DNA from 2 places in the Kribbella sp. CWNU-51 genome. Region 1 is predicted to be linked to the other one. Evidence: riboswitches for the same ligand, from Rfam matches in the RefSeq annotation. Region 1 holds a riboswitch; the other holds the start of a gene.
What was found. Region 1 has a riboswitch for S-adenosylmethionine ahead of thrC (threonine synthase). Riboswitches for the same ligand answer to the same signal wherever they lie in the genome.
Positions count from the first base shown of each region.

Region 2: another riboswitch for S-adenosylmethionine. It lies ahead of ACXC9Q_RS24920 (aminotransferase class V-fold PLP-dependent enzyme); the one in region 1 lies ahead of thrC (threonine synthase).

Region 1 covers NZ_JBSXMZ010000053.1:1,309-4,709, forward strand. The annotation lists gene ACXC9Q_RS38410 (VOC family protein) at 1-243, opposite strand, end outside; gene ACXC9Q_RS38415 (ubiquitin-like small modifier protein 1) at 294-569, opposite strand; gene thrC (threonine synthase) at 566-1,828, opposite strand; SAM riboswitch class I at 1,842-1,981, opposite strand; gene ACXC9Q_RS38425 (cation:proton antiporter) at 2,047-3,303, opposite strand; gene ACXC9Q_RS38430 (DNA-3-methyladenine glycosylase family protein) at 3,331-3,401, opposite strand, start outside.
Region 2 covers NZ_JBSXMZ010000023.1:237,148-240,548, forward strand. The annotation lists gene ACXC9Q_RS24910 (DinB family protein) at 211-741, opposite strand; gene ACXC9Q_RS24915 (VOC family protein) at 782-1,150, opposite strand; SAM riboswitch class IV at 1,247-1,360, shown strand; gene ACXC9Q_RS24920 (aminotransferase class V-fold PLP-dependent enzyme) at 1,376-2,740, shown strand; gene ACXC9Q_RS24925 (prolyl oligopeptidase family serine peptidase) at 2,756-3,401, opposite strand, start outside.

The DNA of each region.
Region 1 (3,401 bases):
GGTCACGTCGTCACGGGTCGGGCCGGCCACGCGGATGTCGATGTGCAGCCGGTTCTTCGAGGTCTTGGGCTCGGGCACCCGGAGGAACCCGATCGCCGGCCCGACGTCGTCGGGGTCCACGATCGAGGCTCCGTCCGGGTCGTCGTACCCGGGCTCGAGGATGTAGCCGAGCGCCGCCGCCCAGAACTCCGCCAGCCGCTGCGGCTCGGCCGCGTCCCCACCAAGGGTCCAGTTGGTCGCCATAGCGTTAACGCTAACGCGCATTCCGGACGATCCACGCCCGGAACAACAGCTCAGCCGCCGGCGACCGCCGGGATGATCGAGACCTGCCCGCCGTCCTTGATCGACGTCTGCAGGCCGTCGGCGAAGCGTACGTCGTCGTCGTCGACGTACACGTTCACGAACCGGCGCAGCTCGCCCGACTCGTCCAGGACCCGGCCCTTGATGCCCGGGTACGAGCCGTCGAGCGAGTCGAGCACCTCGATCAGCGTCGAACCCTCGGCGGACACCTCGGACACGCCCTGGGTGTAGGGCCGCAGGATGGTCGGGACGCGAACGCTCACACTCACTGCAGGCCTGCCTTCACGAAGGCGTCGTACGACGCGGGGATGGTCACCTTGGGGCCGACCCGGTCGGCCACGGCGTCGAGCGTCTTCAGCCCGTCGCCGGAGTTGATGATCACGGTCTCGGCCTCGGGGTCGAGCTGCCCGGTGGCGATCAGCTTCCTCAGCGTCGCGACCGTCACCCCGCCCGCGGTCTCGGCGAAGATGCCCTCGGTCCGGGCCAGCAACTGGATGCCCTCGATGACTTCCTCGTCGCTGACGTCCTCGATCGCTCCACCGGTACGGCGGGCGACGTCGAGCACGTACGGTCCGTCAGCCGGGTTCCCGATCGCCAGCGACTTGGCGATGGTGTCCGGGCGAACAGGCTTGACCACGTCGTGGCCGTCCCGGAACGCCTGCGCCACGGGCGAGCAGCCGGTGGCCTGAGCGCCGTACACCTTGTAGTCGGTGGCGTCGACCAGGCCGAGCTTGCCGAGCTCGGTGAAGCCCTTGTCGATCTTGGTCAGCTGCGAGCCGGACGCGACCGGGATCACGATCTGCTGCGGCAGCCGCCAGCCGAGCTGCTCGGCGATCTCGAAGGCCAGCGTCTTGGAGCCTTCGGAGTAGTACGGCCGCACGTTGACGTTGACGAACGCCCAGCCCTCCTCCTCGCCGGCGATCTCAGAGGCCAGCTTGTTCACGTCGTCGTAGTTGCCCTCGACGGCGACCAGGGTCCCGCCGTACACGGCGGTGGTGATCACCTTCGGGCGCTCGAGGTCGTGCGGGATGAACACGACCGAGCGGATGCCGGCGCGGGCGGCCGCCGCGGCGACGGCGTTGGCCAGGTTGCCGGTGGAGGGGCAGGCGAAGACCGTCATGCCGAGCTCGCGGGTGGCGCTCAGGGCGGACGCGACCACGCGGTCCTTGAAGGAGTGGGTCGGGTTGCCGGAGTCGTCCTTCACCCAGAGCTTGCGCAGCCCCAGCTCGCGGGCCAGGTTCTGCGCGTCGACGAGCCGGGTGTAGCCGGGCTCGGTGTTCGGGAAGCTGGCCACATCGACCGGGACGGGCAGCAAGGGCTGGTAGCGCCAGATGTTCTTGGGACCGGCCTCGATCTGCTCCCGCGTGATCGTCGGGTACTCGTACCCGACCTCGAGCGGACCGAAGCACTCCATACAGGCGTAGAACGGACCGAGCGGCGACTTCGCCCCGCAGGCGCGACAGCTCAGGTGCGTACCGTTGCCGAAGGCACCTTCGCGGATCGTGTGGGTGGCGGCGGTCAGGCTCATGAGTGAGGTTCCCCTCTCATCTTCCCCGGAACCGGATCTCGGCACGGGACGGATTTGGCACCGTTCCGCCGCGAGGGCCCCGGACTGGGACCTCAACGGGGAGGGTTGCCGGGACTTCAACGGGCCGTTTCCCTCAGTCCCTCTGGATGAGCTCCCCCGAGATTACCCAATACGGTCCATATTGTGTCTTCCGTTCCCACTATTCGAGACGCGCGATCTCAGCCCGGCCGATCCTGGAGGCCCCGGCGCACGTCGAGCATTCGCATCATCGGCGTCGCCGCGACGCCGTGAACGACCACGCTCAGTACGACGGTGAAACCGACCGTCGCCCACAACCAGGGCAGATCCGTGTGGAACGCGGCGCCGGCGTACGCCAGATAGAACACCGACCCGACACCACGCACTCCGAATGCGGCCGTCACCCATCGTTCGGAGCGGCGCATCGGGGTCCCGGCCAGCGCGACCCACGCGGTCACCGGTCGGATCACCAGCACCAGCAGCAGTCCCAGCGCGGCGCCGGCCACGGTCAGCGGGCGGAGCAGCCCGGCCGTGATCGCCGATCCCAACAGCAGCAGAATCCCCCAGGTGAGGATGTGCTCGAGTTGCTCGACGAATCCGTGCAGTTCCTCGTGGAAGTCGTGCTGCCGCTCGGCCGCCCGGAGCGTCAGAGCCGCGACGAACACTGCCAGGAAGCCGTAGCCATGGAGCACCTGAGCGAGACCGTAGACACCTAGCGTCATCGCGAGGGCCAGCACGGGTTCGCGTGAGTCGGCCAGGCGGAAGGTCCGCGAAGGCGCGGAAAAGGCCATCCGGCCAAGCAACCAGCCCACGCCCGCACCGACCGCCACCCCGATCGCGATCCGGCCGACCAGGTCCCAGGCGAACCACTCGAGCGCCCAGTTGCCCACGGACCCCTTGGTGACCCCGAACACCGCGGCGTACACGAACGGGAAGGCCAGACCGTCGTTCAGACCGGCCTCAGAGGTGAGCGCGAAGCGGACCTCGTCGTCCTCCTCCGGCTCGGCGCCCGCGCCGGTCGACGGCCCCTGCACCTGGACGTCCGAAGCGAGCACCGGATCGGTCGGGGCGAGGACTGCGCCCAGCAGCAGCGCGGTCGCCGGGGCCAGCCCGAGCAGCCAGCCGGCGCCGGCAACCGCGGCAATGCAGGCAGGCATGGCCACCAGCAGGAGACGCCAGGTCACCATCCATCGGCGCCATCCGATCGGCCGGTCGATCGCCAGGCCGACGCCCATCAACGCGACCAGGATCGTCAGCTCGGCGAGGTGCTCGACGATCCCTGACTCCACGATCGGGCTTAGATGGGTACGGTCGACGGCCAGGCCCAGCAGTACGCCGGCGCCGAGGAACCCGATCGGCGCCGAGACGGCGTACCGGCGGAGCATGCGCGGCAGCACCGCACCGAGCAACAGGGCCAGCCCTGCCACCAGGTAGAGCCCGTCCCCGTTGATCGTCATGGTGGCGATCCTGTGCCCCTGGCGAAGCTACCTCAAGCGATGCGTCGCGCCGGGCGTGTGCGTGGGCAGCGCCATGCGCGGGCCGTAGCGGGGATGGC
Region 2 (3,401 bases), on a different contig from region 1:
CACCAGCAGCCGAACGAGCCGAACTCGGCCGTTTGGCTGCCGACTTCTGCGCCCGCGCCGGGGAAGACGTGCGGGTCGCCATATCTAGCAGGCTACCCCGATTACCTCTCGAGTCCCACGTGTCACACGCCGATTACGCTGCCCCATACATAACGTCACAACGCCGCCGCAACCGGACTGCAGCCACAGACCGAGAGGAAAGCGGTCCCTTCACGCCCCGGTGGTGCCGTCGAGTTGTTCGCGCAACAGGTCGGCGTGACCGCAGTGGCGGCTGTACTCGCCGATCATGTGGATGTAGATCATCCGGAGCGTCGACTCGGTCCCGCTGAAGGTGAAGCGGTCGTCGAGCGACCGCCCGGCCGCGGCCTCGTCCGACAGCTTCCACTCCGCGATCAGACCTTCGTACGCCGACTGTGCCTCAGCGGGATCGATGCGCTCGAAATCGGCGTCCTTGCCCAGCTCGGGAGCGAACAGCGGCTCAGCCGGCGACTCCGCGGCGAAGTGGATGCGGAACCAGATCCGCTCCACCTTGGTGAGATGCCGGATGAGGCCGAGCAAGGAAAGGTTGGACGGCGGAGACGGCCGCTCGGCCAGCTGCTCGGCCGTCAGACCGGCGCACTTGTACAGAAGCGTGGTCCGGTAGAAATCCAGGTAGCCCCGCAGCAGTTCGGCTTCGGGCGCGGTCAGCGAGCCGTCCGGCCGCTCGACCGCTGGCGCCGTCCACGCCGTCTTCAACGTCATGCCGCCATCAAACACGCCACGGTCGCCCGGAGCGAATCCATTACGGATTGACCGGCGGCGCCCAGCCGGGTCGCGGGATGAGACAGAACGGGTGACCGGCCGGATCCTCGTACACAGTGGCCGAGAGCTTGCGAGCGCCGAGAGCCAGGACCGCCGACCCGGCCGCGTCGAGGTCGTCGACCATGACGTCGAGGTGCATCTGCCGGGGACGCGTGGGATCCGGCCACTGCGGGCGCTGGTGGCCGAGGGCTCGCTGGAAGGCGAGACCTGAGGTGTGGTCGTTGTCGGCGACCACCACCCAGTTGTCGCTCTCATACGTGATGGGCTGGCCGAGCACGGCCGAGTAGAAGCGCGCGAGCTCCAGCGGTTCCGGGCAGTCGATCGCCAGGTGGTGCAGCCGTCCGATCATGGCTACAGTCTGCACGTCTCAGGATGTGTTCGGGAATCCCGGAATGTGAGATTGCCACTGGCGCGGGTCGAGGGCTGTTCGTTACCGTTCTCGGCAGGTCATGAGTGCCAGCGCGAAGCCCCGGCTCGCTGGCCGGCAACCCTCCTCCGCGGTGGGGTGCCCCGGGTGAAGACCAGGCCGTGCGGATACGCCGCTCGGCAAGTGCGGACTTCCTGGAGCAGCAGCATGTCGATTCTCTCGATCCTCGAACCGGCCAGCGCGAGTACGCCGCGGCCGACGGTCACCCGGCTCGTCACCGGCAGCATCCCCACCACGGTCGGCTCGGACCTGCTGGTCCCGCTGGCCGACGGCCGCGTCACCGACTACGCGAACTTCGACCACGGAGCCAGTGCGCCGTGTCTGGAGTCCGTCCGGGCCAGCGTCGAGGCTGCGCTGCCGTCGTACGCGTCGGTGCACCGCGGGAACGGCTATGCGTCCCGCATCACCACCCAGTGGTACGAGCGTGCTCGCGCCGAGGTGCACGCGTTCGTCGGTGCCCGTGCCGACGACCAGGTGATCTTCACCCGCCAGACAACTGACGCGCTGAACCTGCTCGCCCAGGCCGTCCCCGCGGACGCGACCGTGATCGTCTTCGAGTCCGAGCACCACGCCGCGCTCCTGCCCTGGCCGGCCGAGCGGACCGTCCGCCTCACGGCGCCAGCCGCCCCCAGCGAAGCGGTGACCAACGTCGCCGACGCTCTGCGCACCGCGCCGGAGGGTCCGCGGCTGGTGGTCGTGACCGGCGCCTCCAACGTGACAGGTGAGATCTTCCCGATCGCGGAGATCGCCGCGGTCGCCAAGGCGCACGGTGCGCGGGTCTGCCTCGACGCTGCACAACTGGCACCGCACCGGCCGGTGGACATCGCCGCACTGGACGTTGACTGGGTCGCATTGTCCGGCCACAAGCTCTACGCGCCGTACGGCGCCGGTGCACTGATCGGCCGCGCCGACTGGCTCGACGCCGCCGACCCGTACCTGTACGGCGGTGGCGCGACGACCGCGGTCACCGGCGACACCGTGGTCTGGGCGACCGGCCCGGCGCGGCACGAGGGCGGCTCCCCCAACGTGATCGGCGCAATCGCGCTCGCCTCGGCGTGTGCCGCGATCAGCAAGCACCGTGACGCAATCGAGCAGCACGAGCGCAGTCTGCTCGCCCGCCTCCGGACCGGACTGGCTCAGCTCCCCGGCGTCACGACGTACTCGATCTTCGGCGAGGACGCGGACCGCGTCGGCACTGTCTGCTTCACGGTTGCCGGTCTGAGCTCCACGCTCGTGTCAGCGGCACTGAGCGCCGAGTACGGCATCGGTGTCCGGGACGGCAAGTTCTGTGCGCACCCGCTCGTCGGTCACCTGCTCGCGGACTCCGCCGAGCACGGCACCGCGGTCCGGGCGAGCCTCGGCCTCGGTACGACGCGTGAGCACGTGGACCGGCTCGTCAACGCCGTACGGACGCTGGCCGCCGGTGGACCGCGGTCGGAGTACGAGGACACCGCCCACGGCTGTCAGCCCACCGACGACCCGCGGGACCTCCAAGCTCCTCGCATCTGGTAACGAACGCCGGCCCTCCTACTGCTCAGGAGGTACAAGGCCTACATGGTGAGCAGCGAACGCCAGTAGGTCCGCCCATTCCGCCGCGACCATGGCGGCGGGTTTCCCGAAGCCGTGACCGGTGTTGACCTCGACGCGGGTCAAGACCGGTCCCGGACCGGATTGGGCATGCTGCAGCTCGGCGATGAACTTGTGGCTGTGCAACGGCACCACCCGGTCGTCGTGATCACCCGTGACCACGAGCGTCGCCGGGTACGACGTGCCGTCGCGCAACCGATGCAGTGGTGAGTAAGCCAGCAAATCCTCGAACTCCGACGCATCGTCCGGATGGCCGAAGTCAGAGGCCCACGCGGCGCCCACTGTGAACAGGTGGAACCGCAACATGTCCATGACGCCCACACCGGGCAGTGCAACCGCGAACAGGTCCGGTCGCTGTGTCATGGCCGCTCCCACGAGCAGACCGCCATTGCTGCGACCGTGGATCGCGAGCTGCGCAGAGGTGGTCACCCCGGTGTCCCGCAGGTGCTCGGCGACCGCGATGAAGTCGTCGAAGACGTTCTGCTTGTTCTTCAGCCGTCCCGCGTCGTGCCAGTCGCTGCCGTACTCACCGCCGCCCCGCAGGTTCGCGATGACCAGCACCCCGCCGGCCGCGAGCCACGCCGGC